Regions from separate parts of the Brevibacillus sp. DP1.3A genome, predicted to be linked through region 2. Evidence: riboswitches for the same ligand, from Rfam matches in the RefSeq annotation. Region 2 holds a riboswitch; each other region holds the start of a gene.
What was found. A riboswitch is a leader RNA that binds a small molecule or an ion and turns the genes downstream of it on or off. The one in region 2 is predicted to bind cyclic di-GMP.

Region 1 (3,212 bases), 1.2 Mb from region 2:
AAGACGTGGAGCTCTTGGAGGGTCACTATTATTTCTTGGAAAACTTGCTGAGCTTGGCGAACCAACATCCGGGAATAATCGAGTCCCGCGTATATAGCCGCCGAGGTGACAATTGATGGGTACAAAGGAGAGAGAAGCGGATGTTTTGGAAAAAAGACAAAGGCCTAGCAGAAAAAGAGACAGCAGCGACGACAGTGGCAACTCCCACAACCACAATGGCAGGACAGCAAGACGCTTGGAAACATGAGCTTCGCGGTATTTACGAACAGATGGGTGCGATTCTCACGTCGAACCAAGCGATGAACGCCGAATCCGAGCAAACGGTGCGATTGGTGACGAGGATGAAGCGTGTCGTAGATAATATCCAGGTCATTAACGAGCGGGATGATGAATCTGCGAGTCAACTGTCGGATCGAGGAGAGCGCTTGACGGACATCTGTAAACAATCGGTAGCGCGTGCAGATGAAGGTAAGAAGGCGATGACGGACGTTGTGGAAGTCATGAGCCTGCTCGACAAAGAATCGGTCCATACGTCCAAGTCCATGAGCCGCTTGGAAGAGCGCTCTTCGGAAATTACGAGCATCGTCAAGGTGATCAGCGACATTGCCAATCAGACCAACCTTCTCGCTTTGAATGCAGCGATAGAAGCGGCACGTGCGGGTGAACAAGGCCGAGGCTTTGCTGTAGTAGCGGATGAAGTACGGAAGCTGGCCGAGATGACAGCGAACTCGACCAAGACAATTGCAGAATTGATCGGCAAGATTCAGGAAGAAACAAAAGAAGCGTTGTCCAACAGTGAAAAAAGCAGCAGTGCGATCAAAAATGGACTTTCTATCAGCAAGGATGCTGCGGAGAAGACGGATCAGATCGTGAACGCTTTCCAGGCACTGAACGTCGAAGTGTCAGGTGTGATGGAAATCATCGCGCACCAAAAGCGATTTGCTGACGATGTGTCCCAACAGGTAAGTGATGCGAAGGGCTTGCTGGAAGAGCTGAATGAAGGCTTGACCAAGCATGTGAGGGACGCAAACGCGGTAGAGCAAATGCTCGCGACGAGCGTAAAGGATGTCAAAAAGATATTGTGATCATAAGGAAGAAGAATCAGGAGTCCGTATCCCAAGAGATGCGGACTTTTTGGTATTTGTTCAATTTGGTTCACTAAAATTTTACATTTTTCTGTTTGACTATTAGGAATTGAGTACTATAATCAAAGTAAGATTCTCCATAACTTTCCTTTTTTCGACAAAATCATACCAGCATTCGCTATGAATGGGCAAACCCATTGAAAATTGGGGACGCAAAGCCACGGGCCTAATGTACACGTTACGATGGCAGCCGGGTTGCCGACTAGCAGTGTATTTTGCTGTTTTAGTTTTACGGCTCCTTTCATGCGAAGGGGCCTATTTACTTTACAAAAGGGAGAGGTTAAAGCATGTCAATCCTTCAAACACTGGACAAGCAGTACATCAATGGGGAGTGGCGCGACGGACTTGGCGCAAAGACATTGCAAGATATCAACCCTTATAACGGGGAAGTCATTGCAGAATTCAAAATGGCAAATTTGGAGGATATCGATGCGGCTTACAAAGCGGCAGCCGACGCGAAAAAAGAGTGGGATGAAGTGAATGCCTATACCAAATCCCGAATGTTGGAGCGTGCTGTTCACTATATCGAAGAGAATGAAGAAGAAATCATTCAGATTATCATTCGTGAATTAGGTGGAACCCGATTGAAGGCATTTTTTGAAATCGGGCTTGTGAAGGATATTATTCGCGAGGCGGCTACGTTCCCGGTACGCATGGAAGGAAAAATTCTTCCTTCTCCCGTAGACGGAAAAGAAAATCGCTTGTATCGGATTCCCGCAGGAGTTGTCGGCGTCATCAGTCCGTTCAACTTCCCGTTCTATCTGTCGATGAAGTCCGTAGCGCCAGCTCTTGGCGCGGGCAACGGCGTCGTCCTCAAACCACATGAGCACACGCCAATCACGGGTGGGACTCTCATAGCGAAAATTTTTGAAGATGTAGGTCTGCCAAAAGGCTTGATCAACGTCGTTGTGACGGATATTGCTGAAATTGGCGATGGTTTTGTCTCCCATCCGATTCCGCGCATCCTTTCGTTTACAGGCTCTAGCCAAGTAGGAAGCCATATCGCGCAAGTGGCAGCGAAGCATTTCAAAAAGGCGATTTTGGAGCTGGGCGGCAATAGTGCACTGATTGTTTTGGAGGATGCGGATCTCCAGTATGCCGTCAATGCAGCGGTATTCAGCCGCTTTACTCACCAAGGTCAGATTTGCATGTCGGCTAACCGGGTTCTGGTTCACCAAGCTGTATACGATAAATTCCTCGATCTGTATGTGGAAAAAGTATCTGGACTCAAGGTAGGCGACCCAAATGATCCTGACACGGTAATCGGTCCACTCATCAATCAACGGCAAGTCACCAACCTGATGGCAACGATCGATGAGGCGATACGCGAAGGAGCCGTTCCTGCACTGAAAGGGGAAGTAAAGGGCAACGTGGTCGAGCCGATCGTTTTGACAGGAGTGACCACAGACATGTCGATTGCATCCAAAGAGCTGTTTGGTCCGGCTGTTTGCATCATGTCGTTTGCATCCGAGGAAGAAGCGATTCGCATGGCGAACGAGACCCCATTTGGATTGTCCGGGGCGATTCATACACGCGATCTGGAGAGAGGTGCCCAGATGGCCAAACGAATGGAGACCGGCATGATTCACATCAACGATGGAACGATCAATGACGAACCAATCGTGGCGTTTGGTGGTGAAAAGCACTCCGGGTTGGGACGTTTGAATGGCCAATGGAGTTTAGAAGAGTTCACTACGCTGAAATGGATTTCGGTTCAACACAAAAAGCGCCAATTTCCGTACTAATGCCAGCAAAATATAGAGGTGAAGAGGGTCATGAACGGTTACGTGGAATGGAACGAAACAGAAGCTTCCGAAAAGGGGAAAAACGCAGAACTGCTCGAGGCGTTCATCAAGGTTGCCCCTTATTTAAATGTTTTACTCACCGATGACATTACCATTGGGGTCTACGACACGGAAAAGTTATTGCGTAATGTGCCTGCCCAAACATTTGCGCTGCAAGTCAAGCCAGGTGATCCACTCCAAGAAGGAGATGTGATCACCAACGCGATTCGTAAAAACACCAAGCAGGCGATGATGGTCCCCAAAGAATTATTTGGTTTTCCTC
Region 2 (3,212 bases):
TTGGGGATGTTCATGAGCGGAAAAGAGCTACAGCTCGGACGCGGGGAGCCGATCAGCGACACAGCGAAAGTTCTCTCTCGGTACGTGGATGCCATCATGATTCGCACCTTTTCCCACTCTTATGTAGAAGAGCTTGCCGAGCACGCGTCGATCCCCATTATCAATGGCTTGACCGATCTGTACCATCCGTGTCAGGCGTTGGCTGATCTGCTTACGATCTGGGAGCATAAAGGCAAGCTGAAAGGAGTCAAGCTCGCCTATGTAGGAGACGGTAACAACGTGGCGAATTCACTGGTGCTGGGCGCAGCTCTGCTAGGTCTGGATGTGCGGGTGGCGACTCCGGCAGGCTACGAAATGGATGCAGCAATTGTCGCAAAGGCTACAGAATACGCGAAACAAAGTGGTGGAAACATGATGGTGACCACCGATCCAACAGAGGCTGTCATGGGGGCAGATGCTGTATACACGGACGTTTGGACTAGTATGGGTTTTGAAGAAGAAAATGAGGTGCGATTGAAAGCATTTGCCGACTATCAAGTGAACGAAAAATTGGTAGCAGCGGCAGATCGTGATTATCTCTTCTTGCACTGCTTGCCAGCACATCGTGGGGAAGAAGTGACAACCGGGGTCATCGACGGATCGCGCTCTGTCATTTTTGATCAGGCTGAAAATAGATTGCACGCACAAAAGGCGATATTGGCGGCGCTGGTGTGAACATAGTTCTAGTTAAATAGAACTAGCTGTAATTAAATCGAATAGACTATGAATCTATGATTGCCGAATTTTGTCACTTATGTGTAAAATAAAGGTAGGAAAGAAGCGAAGAAGTACGGACTGTATCTGGTCGCTTGGTCCGTATGGAGCCAGTAGCGAATCCAACCTTTTCCATAATGGAAAAGGAAAGAGGAGCAGGGGCTGTACTTGGTCGCTTGGCCTCTGCATCACGGACAGTAGCGAAGCCAGCTTTCTCCACTATGCCTGAAGGGGGGAAAAGAAAATGAAAAAATGGTTCGCGGCAATTATGATGGTGGTTGCAATCGTAGCAGCTACTTCTGCAAACTTCCATATTGGATAATAAGCGTATTGGAGAAACAAACACCGCTTGGCTGAGTGGTGTTTTTTCTTCAAGCTTGGAGGAAACAACATGCTATTGGATGTAATTGCCCTATCTTTTCTCGTAGCATTGCTGCGAGGGGGAAGAATCAAGGAATTTCCTAAATTCAATCAACTAAAACTTCTTATCGTTACCATATTGCTGCAGGCTTGTGCAGTCATCTTCCCTACGATCGGTGGCCTTTTCATATCGATCGCGTATGTGTTTATTTTGGCTTTCCTCGTTTTTAATCGAGAATTTGAAGATATGCGGATATTTTTAATCGGCTGGTTTCTGAATGCGATTGCAATTTGGTCTAACAATGGAAAAATGCCAATCGATTTAGTCCAAGCAGCAAAGCTTCCTTATGATTTAGAACCAGTTATAAATGGAACGAATTTCAAGCATAGTGTATTGACGGAAAGTTCAAATTTTCCATTTTTGACCGATGTCATCTACATGCCATCTATCATTCCTCGGATTATTAGCATCGGCGATATTTTTATTATGTTAGGAGCCTTTTTACTTGTTCAGCGATTGATGAATAAACCTATTTCATTACTACAACTTCGCGAAGGTAAAAGTTATGCGACAAAAAACTAATTACGCGGTTTGGATAAAGGGGATTGTTGTACAGGTTGGATTTGTCATTGCAGCAATCTATATTTTTTACACATCTTCATCTGAATGGACTGCTCGTGAGCATTGGGGGGTATTATCTACCTATACCCTCTTGACCATTTTCTCCTGTTTTGCTCCCGTGCGTATATCGAATACGATTTTAACAGTGAACAATGCTGTAATCTTTTCGGGTATTTTGTTGTACGGAGTATGGGTCGGAGTATGGGCTGCTGTTATTGAATCTTTAATCATTGCTTTCCTGGTAAGGTTTAATCCGCTAAAAGCTATCATTAATATTGGGCAATTGTTAATGACAATATGGACAGTAGCGTTTTTGAAGGATTGGATCGAGGGCTTCGGAACCATTTCTCCCATTATTAGCGATTTGTTTTTGGCTGGTGTGTATTGGTTTGTGAACCTGATTTTATGTGGATTGGGTATTTCCTATTTTCATCAAATGACTTGGGCGCGAACCGTAAAGATGATGGCAAAAGGCTTCACCTCGACTTACTTGCTGCTTTTAATTCTAGCCGGAGTAGGTTCACGGTTAGTAGAGTCATATGGCCCGCTAACACTAATTCCTATGATGATTGCGTTTATTACGATCAGCTACGTATTTCATCATTACTATGACAACCTTCAAAGGCTTCAGCAAAAAGTAGAAGAGGTCAAATCATTCAATCACAACTTCTTAACGACGATGGCTGCTTCCATTGACGCACGAGATCGATACACAAGTGGACATTCTCAGCGTGTAGCTTACTGGGGAAGAGAAATTGCGAGAGATATTGGTTTATCCGAAAGAAAAGTGGAGGATGTTTATATCGGGGGAATCCTGCACGACATTGGAAAAATCGGCATCGAAGACGAAATTCTCAATAAAAAAGGAAAGTTGACCCCGGAAGAGTACGACAAGATCAAGCAGCACACGGTCATTGGCTACGAAATTATTTTGCAAGCAGGGATGTTCAATGAATTGCTTCCTGCGATCCGCTCCCATCATGAGCGAATAGACGGAAGGGGATACCCGGATGGTTTAGCTGGGGATGAGATTCCGCTGATGGCGAGAATTTTAGCCATTTCAGACGCTTTCGATGCGATGGTCGCGGACAGGCCATATCGAAAAGGCTTGCCTGTGGAGGAAGCGCTTCAAGAAATCAGACGGGGCTCCGGTACCCAATTTGATCCGATATTGGCGGAGCATTTTATCAGAATCGTTCAGCGACTGCCATACGAAGAGTTGCAGAGCATTATCGGAATGGAGTCCATCCCACAAAAACAGTTACAGGAGGCAATCAGATAAGCTGCCCCTTGTAACTGTTTTTATTCGTTTACGACCATATGCGGACGAGCTCTTTGGTTTCTAAATGGCAGGTAAGCTTGAATACATCTGGATTGCTTAATTTCTCCCAATCGTGAAAGCCAAAGCGGTCATCAATTGATTTCATGAGTAAGGCCAGCAGGCATCCGTGGCTAATAAGCACGATTTCTTTATGCG
Region 3 (3,212 bases), 1.8 Mb from region 2:
TGGTGAACATTTCTTGCACTTCGAGGATGCCCTCGCTATTTTTCTCAAAAGAAGTCTGTGACTCGGAAATCATATCCGATACCAGCTTCATTTTTTTGCGAATGGTCATCAGCAGGCTCGAGATCGACTCAGAGGATAGCTTGGAGGATTCAGCCAGCTTGCGTACTTCATCTGCTACGACAGCAAATCCTCGGCCGTGTTCGCCTGCGCGAGACGCTTCAATCGTGGCATTGAGTGCCAACAGATTGGTTTGTGCAGAAATCTCGGAAATGGTTTGAATGATTTTCCCAATCGATTCGGTTTCTTTATTGAGCTCTTGAATCAGTTGGTTCGTACCTTGGATGTCCGTGATGAATCGTTCAAAGTCATTGCCGATGTTGCCAATGCGTTTGCCGCTCTCGCTAGTGGCTTCTTTGGTCGATTCTACGTACTCATGCATCTCTGTAACAGAGCGAGTCATATCCTCAACTTGCAGATTCGTCGAGCTCATTTCCCGACGCAGCTCGTCCGTGTTGCTGGTCTGGACCGTAAAGGACTCCATAATGTCTTGCAGGGAAGCGACGGTTTCGACTGCGCGAACATTCACGCCGTCCGTCACCTGGTTCAAATTCTCTTGATAGTCTTGCATAGAGGTGAGTGATTCATTGATTTGATCCAGAACACGTTGCAACGATTCCTTCGAGGCAATCGCTTCTTGCTTTTGTTGCTCACTTTCCTCTTGCAGCTTGTTATTGAATACAGCATGCATCATGCTCGTGACAGAGACGAAGCAGAAGGTAAGCAGGAAGTACATCAGATCAAGATTGTTAGTCGAATGGAAAATCGTTTCTCTCTGTGTCAGGAAGTAGTAAGAGACAATACCCAATGTCGATACAATCGTCAAAATATTGATGAGTCGGTCTTGATAAATCCCCATGACTGCTACAAAGAACATAATGGTCATGATATTGATCATATGCGGGTCTAGTCCAACTACGATGAACATGAAGATCCCGATTACGGCGAAGTTGAAAAACTTCATGAAGGGCGCTGCTTTTTCACGGAAGCTCGGGCGATTGGAGATGTAAGTAAAAGGTGCCAGCACGCCATACAAAATACCCAGTATCGTGAAAACGAATGTGTACGATACGCCTAGAAAAAGGTTTAAGACCTGAACAACCGTAATAATACTTGCGAATACGATTACGACCCAATTGTTTCTTCTTCTCAATAGATCAATGTTATCAATGTTATCCATGTTACCCACCTACCTCGACTTTTACTTGGTTGGATGACGACGAATTGTACCAGGAATATTTCGGATCGTGCTTATTGTCATAGACATCTTTTAGATGAAACAGGGTCGGAATGGCATCGGCCCCTTTGTAAAAGACGATATCTTTGGTTTGAGTCGCTTTTACTTGATACTTCTTGTTAATGAACGAAAAAAAAGTCGGATCTGCTACCCCAATTGCGTGGGTATAATCATGCTTTTCAGCGTAATCTATCATCAAGCAAATTCCTTTTTGCCCTAGTTGTCCACGGTATTTCGGCAAAACAGCAAGACTGTCTACCTCCATTACTTTCATATCTTCTGTAACAACATCCTGAAAAAGTGCTTTCATATAAGCATTTGATTTGGAAAAGGGCGTCATTTCAAATGTTCCACCTGCTTCACCGTCTTCGGCAATTAAGAGGAATTGTGCGGAGCCTTCTTTCGCGTACTCCATCTCGAAGCCCATGCTTGTCCATACTGTTTCTTTGATTTCATGAAATTTTGCTAACTCTTGTACGGTTTCTACTTGTTTGTACATAACTTGTCCACTCCATCATTTTCTGATTACCGTGTTGTGTATGTTTGACGTCTCAAAAGTTATGTTTTTCCATCCGTTACGAAAATGAAAGTGCTTTCATCCTCCTTTCAAAAAACGAAACACAAAAAAAGGCCGTTCCATCGAAATGGAACAACCGAAGCTACCAACATCAAAAAAATGGTCTCAAGATGATGGCAACCCGGCTATCATGGTCAAAGACTGTAGACCCGTGGTTTTGCGTCGCCACCTTTCGATGACTTTGCCTTTTGCATTTTTTAGCAAAACTTGTAAAAATGTGTCGAATTTTGCTAGATATAATCATGCAAAATATAAGCCAAAAGATATATCTTTGTCAAGTTTTGGTAGGGAAAAGAAACTAATTGTTTATAAAGCTTAGACGTACAAAAAACCAGTTGTGGTATCAACTGGTTCTTCGTTATATAGGCGTTAGGTTAGGTTACGCAGAATGTCTAAAACTTCGGTTGGCTCCATTCGCTTTTTGTAATCTGGATCTAAGCATGCTAACCGGATTACGCTCTGGTTGTCGAGGATATAAGTAGCAGGAATGGGGAGCGTCCAAGAATCGTCACTATTAAAATGCTTGAGATCAATATCCAATGATCGGTAGGTATCCTGTAAAGAATCAGGCAGTCTGAATCTGAGTTTATATTTTTCTGCTACCTGGTTATTGGTATCGCATAACACGGGAAAGCTCAGTCCGTTTTTCTCTTGCATAGTAAGAGAGTGTGCAGGAGATTGTGGGCTAATGGCAAACAATTGGGCACCCAGAGAGGTTATCGTATCGATCTGTTTTTGGTATGCTTGCAGTTCCAAATTGCAGTAGGGGCACCATGATCCACGGAAAAACGTGAGGACGATGGGACCTTTTACGATTTCTTCCGACAAGGTAATGGTCTTGCCAGTGTGATCGTTCAATGTGAAATCAGGCGCCATCGAACCAATCGGTAAGCCCTTTGCCTGTCCAGAGATCCTCAGCTCCTCGATTGATCTTGTAAATGAATCTGTTACTTCACGAGTGAGGAAGTCTGCTATTTGAATGGTTGTATAATCTAGCTCTTCGCGCAGGCTCTGAAAATGTGGTTTATCCATATGTCGTTCCCCTCTTTTTCGAAAGAATAGTAGAAGCCATAGCTTTACGATATCTTTCTTTTAGAGGGAAAGATGTAAACTGGATTACATCTTCTTTAAAATGTTGTCCCGATGAATGGAAATGGTTTTAAAGCCTGTTTGAATTAGTTCTTCTCTTGCTAAAGCACGTAATGCTACCGTCACAGCTTCCCTGGATGCCCCGACAAAATGGGCGAGCTCTTGATGGGAAAGAGGTAACTCAATTTGTAGAAACGCAGAACTGTTAGGATTGCCAAATTGGTCGGCAAGCCTTACTAACGTGGAAATAAT
Region 4 (3,212 bases), 230 kb from region 2:
TATTCGATGTCTTCCTTTACCGGATTGGTATCGTCAAATCGAAGGTTGGCCTTGCCGGAAAATTCACGTGCCAACTCAAAGTTGAGGCAGATTGCTTTTGCATGTCCAATATGAAGATACCCGTTCGGTTCTGGGGGAAAGCGGGTAATGATTTCCTTTACTTTGCCCTCTTGCAAGTCATCAATCATGATATTGCGGATAAAATTGGATGCCGCTACCTTGTTTTCCAATGAAATCAACCTTTCACTTCACCTTTACATTCCATAATACTGATTCTCTACTCAGAGTTCAACAAAATCGGGTCGTTGACCGACCCGCTCACGTCTTCCATTGCTGCCTCGTTTGCCATTGTGACCTGCAATACAGATGAATGACAGAATCAATGGCTAAGCGCTGCTCCGTGATCCCACGAATCGTTTCGAGATGCTTCGGGGAAATCAGATGCAGCAAAGGCTGTTCAACATGATTGAAACGTTGGAATGCTTCCGCAGCAATCCGATCCCACTGCGGGTAATACCGAAGCAAGTCATCGGGCATTACGCGGGAGCGGTCCGTGTCGGACTCGGGCAAACAATCAAAAGGTTCATCCAGATTCAACGTCCCATAATCATCAGTCAACTCTTCACCCGGCAAAACATCCCGTGCAGCCAATTCCAGATCATACATGGTCGGCACACAATTCGCATGAAAGCTGTGGTTCACGTACCTTGCCTTATCCCAACAAAGAATGTACTTTCCGAACTGGTTCTTAAAGGAGTATTTTTGCACGTCCTGTTTTCGTAATGAGTCAAGTCTTTCCACAAATACAGGGTCCAATACCTGGTCCAAATTATCCTGTGCCCATACAATCGTTCCTTTTGGGATAAACTTTGTCGCAAACACACCGTACCCGATCTCATCGTTGATATAGCGCAATTCTGTATCGGGATGCATCATGGTCTTTGTTTCACTCCTTGGCGAATGTGCCTTTTTATCATCATAAGCAGTTTTGCCCCAGGAGGTGTGTGAATGTCTGCGAAAAACAACCTTCCCCATAACATTTCTCACTATTTTTCTGGATTAAAATATTTTTTCTTATTTACCACAAATGGTAAATAGTCTATATTATTGGCAAACGGAGTTTTAGGAACATTTTCCCACAACGATCGAATCAGTATATGTGTCAATTTTCTACTTCATCCATTGATATCGAAACGGCATACCCGGGGAAATCCGGCGACGCAAAGCTACAGGGGCTACCTCCGCAACAGCGGACACGCTTGCCAGCTACCGAAGTATTGATGTAGGACGAGACCAATGATCCTATATCATTGGTCTTTTTTTGCGCTCATAATGTCTATTTTTGTCTATTTTTGTATGTTTGTGTATTTTTAGTTTTTAAAGGAGGTGAGGCAACAGCGGATAGCCGGTTTAATGAATTATTATTCTATTCATCATGAAGGAGGTTTCATAGGAATGTCATTCTGGAAGAAACTCTCGACCGTCGCGCTGACTGCTGTCATCGGGCTATCAACGTTCTCTGGAGCACAAGCTGCTAACCGTCCAACATCGATGTCACCGAACGCAATGGTGACGACTCCTCACTATCTGGCTACGGCTGCGGCCCTGAAGACATTGGAAGACGGTGGAAATGCAGTAGATGCTGCTATTACAGCCGCTTCCACATTAGCTGTCGTCTATCCTCATTACACAACCATTGGTGGAGATAACTTCTGGCTCATCTACAATGCCAAAACAAAAGAGCTGAAGGCGCTGAACGGCAGTGGTCGTGCAGGCGAAAAAGCAACCATCGACTATTACAAAAACAAAGGCTACGAAAAAATCCCGTCCCGCGGTTATGAATCGGCAAACACTGTCCCTGGTGTCGTCTCCGGCTGGTGGGAGGCGTACAACTATGCCCATAAAAGCATGGGCAAGAGTAAGCTTCAATGGAACAGACTGCTGGAGCCTGCTATTGGATACGCCGAGAACGGATATCCAGTCTCCCCCAACCAAGTATATTGGACGAAATACGCGACAGATCCAACTGACAATGCCTTGAAGAATCTTCAACGTTTTGATGGATTCCGTAAAACATTCCTGAAGCCCAACGGCGATCCCTATGCAGCAGGCGAAATCCTAAAACAAAAGGATCTTGCCAATACTTTGCGAATCATTGCGAAAAAAGGCGCTGACGGTTTTTATAAAGGAGAAGTTGCTAAAAAAATCGTAGCAGACATGCAAGCCAACGGCGGATTGCTCACGTTGAAAGATTTTGAGAAGCACACCTCCACTTGGGCAGATCCGATTTCGGTAGACTACCGCGGTTATACAGCGTACAACGTTCCGCCTAACTCCCAAGGCATGGCTTCGCTCTCTATTCTTAATGTTTTGAACAATTTTGACCTCAAGAGCATGGGTGAAGGAACACCCGATTACTATCACACGATTGTGGAAGCTACCAAACAATCTTTTGCTGACCGCGACAAATGGCTGACTGACCCTGCCTTTGTGGATATCCCTGTGGATGAGCTATTGTCCAAGCAGCACGGGAAAGATTTAGCTGCGCGCATTGATATGAAGCAAGCCGCCAAATCCGTAGAACCGCTTGATCCAAAAGGCGATACAACCTGGTTCGGGATCGTTGACAAAGATGGAAATGCCGTGTCCATCATTCAAAGTCACTATTTTGACTGGGGTTCCGGCATCGTAGCGAAAGATACGGGCATCCTTTTGCAAAACCGCGGAAGCTATTTCTCTTTGGATTCCAAACACATCAATCACTTGGAACCAGGAAAACGCACCTTCCACACCATTAACCCAGCTATGCTCTTTAAAGGGGACAAGCCTTATCTTCTCTACGGAACACAAGGGGGAGAAGGACAGCCGCAAACGCAAGCCGCTCTCGTCACGCGTATCATCGACTTTGGTTTCAGCGTGCAAGACGCAATCGAAGCGCCAAGATGGCTGCATGGACGCAACTGGGGATCTGATTCCAACAATCTCAAGGTGGAAAGCCGCATCCCTCAAGAAGTCCTGGACGAGTTAATTAAGCGTGGGCATCCAGTCGAAAAGCTGGAAGCAGCCTATACCGATACGATGGGACAGTCCGGCGCAATTCTGATTGACCCGCAAACTAATGTAAAATTTGGCGGTGCTGACCCTCGCGGTGAAGGCGCAGCAATGGGATATTAATATTTTGTCAGACTGCTGAGACAATCTCAGCAGTCTAT

Region 1: it holds a riboswitch for cyclic di-GMP, as region 2 does, so the genes downstream of both, HP399_RS08995 (benzaldehyde dehydrogenase) here and HP399_RS03610 (DUF5317 family protein) in region 2, are expected to answer to the same signal.
Region 3: it holds a riboswitch for cyclic di-GMP, as region 2 does, so the genes downstream of both, HP399_RS25535 (GNAT family N-acetyltransferase) here and HP399_RS03610 (DUF5317 family protein) in region 2, are expected to answer to the same signal.
Region 4: it holds a riboswitch for cyclic di-GMP, as region 2 does, so the genes downstream of both, ggt (gamma-glutamyltransferase) here and HP399_RS03610 (DUF5317 family protein) in region 2, are expected to answer to the same signal.

The regions. Positions count from the first base shown of each region.
Region 1 covers NZ_CP085876.1:1,947,507-1,950,718, forward strand. Annotated here, with positions in the region: gene HP399_RS08985 (hypothetical protein) at 1-116, shown strand, start outside; gene HP399_RS08990 (methyl-accepting chemotaxis protein) at 141-1,085, shown strand; cyclic di-GMP riboswitch class I at 1,263-1,348, shown strand; gene HP399_RS08995 (benzaldehyde dehydrogenase) at 1,433-2,890, shown strand; gene HP399_RS09000 (methyl-accepting chemotaxis protein) at 2,921-3,212, shown strand, end outside.
Region 2 covers NZ_CP085876.1:714,108-717,319, forward strand. Annotated here, with positions in the region: gene argF (ornithine carbamoyltransferase) at 1-714, shown strand, start outside; cyclic di-GMP riboswitch class II at 807-888, shown strand; gene HP399_RS03610 (DUF5317 family protein) at 1,145-1,696, shown strand; gene HP399_RS03615 (HD-GYP domain-containing protein) at 1,680-3,017, shown strand; gene HP399_RS03620 (histidine phosphatase family protein) at 3,046-3,212, opposite strand, start outside.
Region 3 covers NZ_CP085876.1:5,563,709-5,566,920, reverse strand. Annotated here, with positions in the region: gene HP399_RS25540 (methyl-accepting chemotaxis protein) at 1-1,246, opposite strand, end outside; gene HP399_RS25535 (GNAT family N-acetyltransferase) at 1,239-1,793, opposite strand; cyclic di-GMP riboswitch class I at 1,984-2,067, opposite strand; gene HP399_RS25530 (peroxiredoxin-like family protein) at 2,241-2,903, opposite strand; gene HP399_RS25525 (Crp/Fnr family transcriptional regulator) at 2,988-3,212, opposite strand, start outside.
Region 4 covers NZ_CP085876.1:488,179-491,390, reverse strand. Annotated here, with positions in the region: gene HP399_RS02610 (glutamine--tRNA ligase/YqeY domain fusion protein) at 1-239, opposite strand, end outside; gene HP399_RS02605 (SET domain-containing protein) at 319-936, opposite strand; cyclic di-GMP riboswitch class I at 1,186-1,274, shown strand; gene ggt (gamma-glutamyltransferase) at 1,456-3,174, shown strand.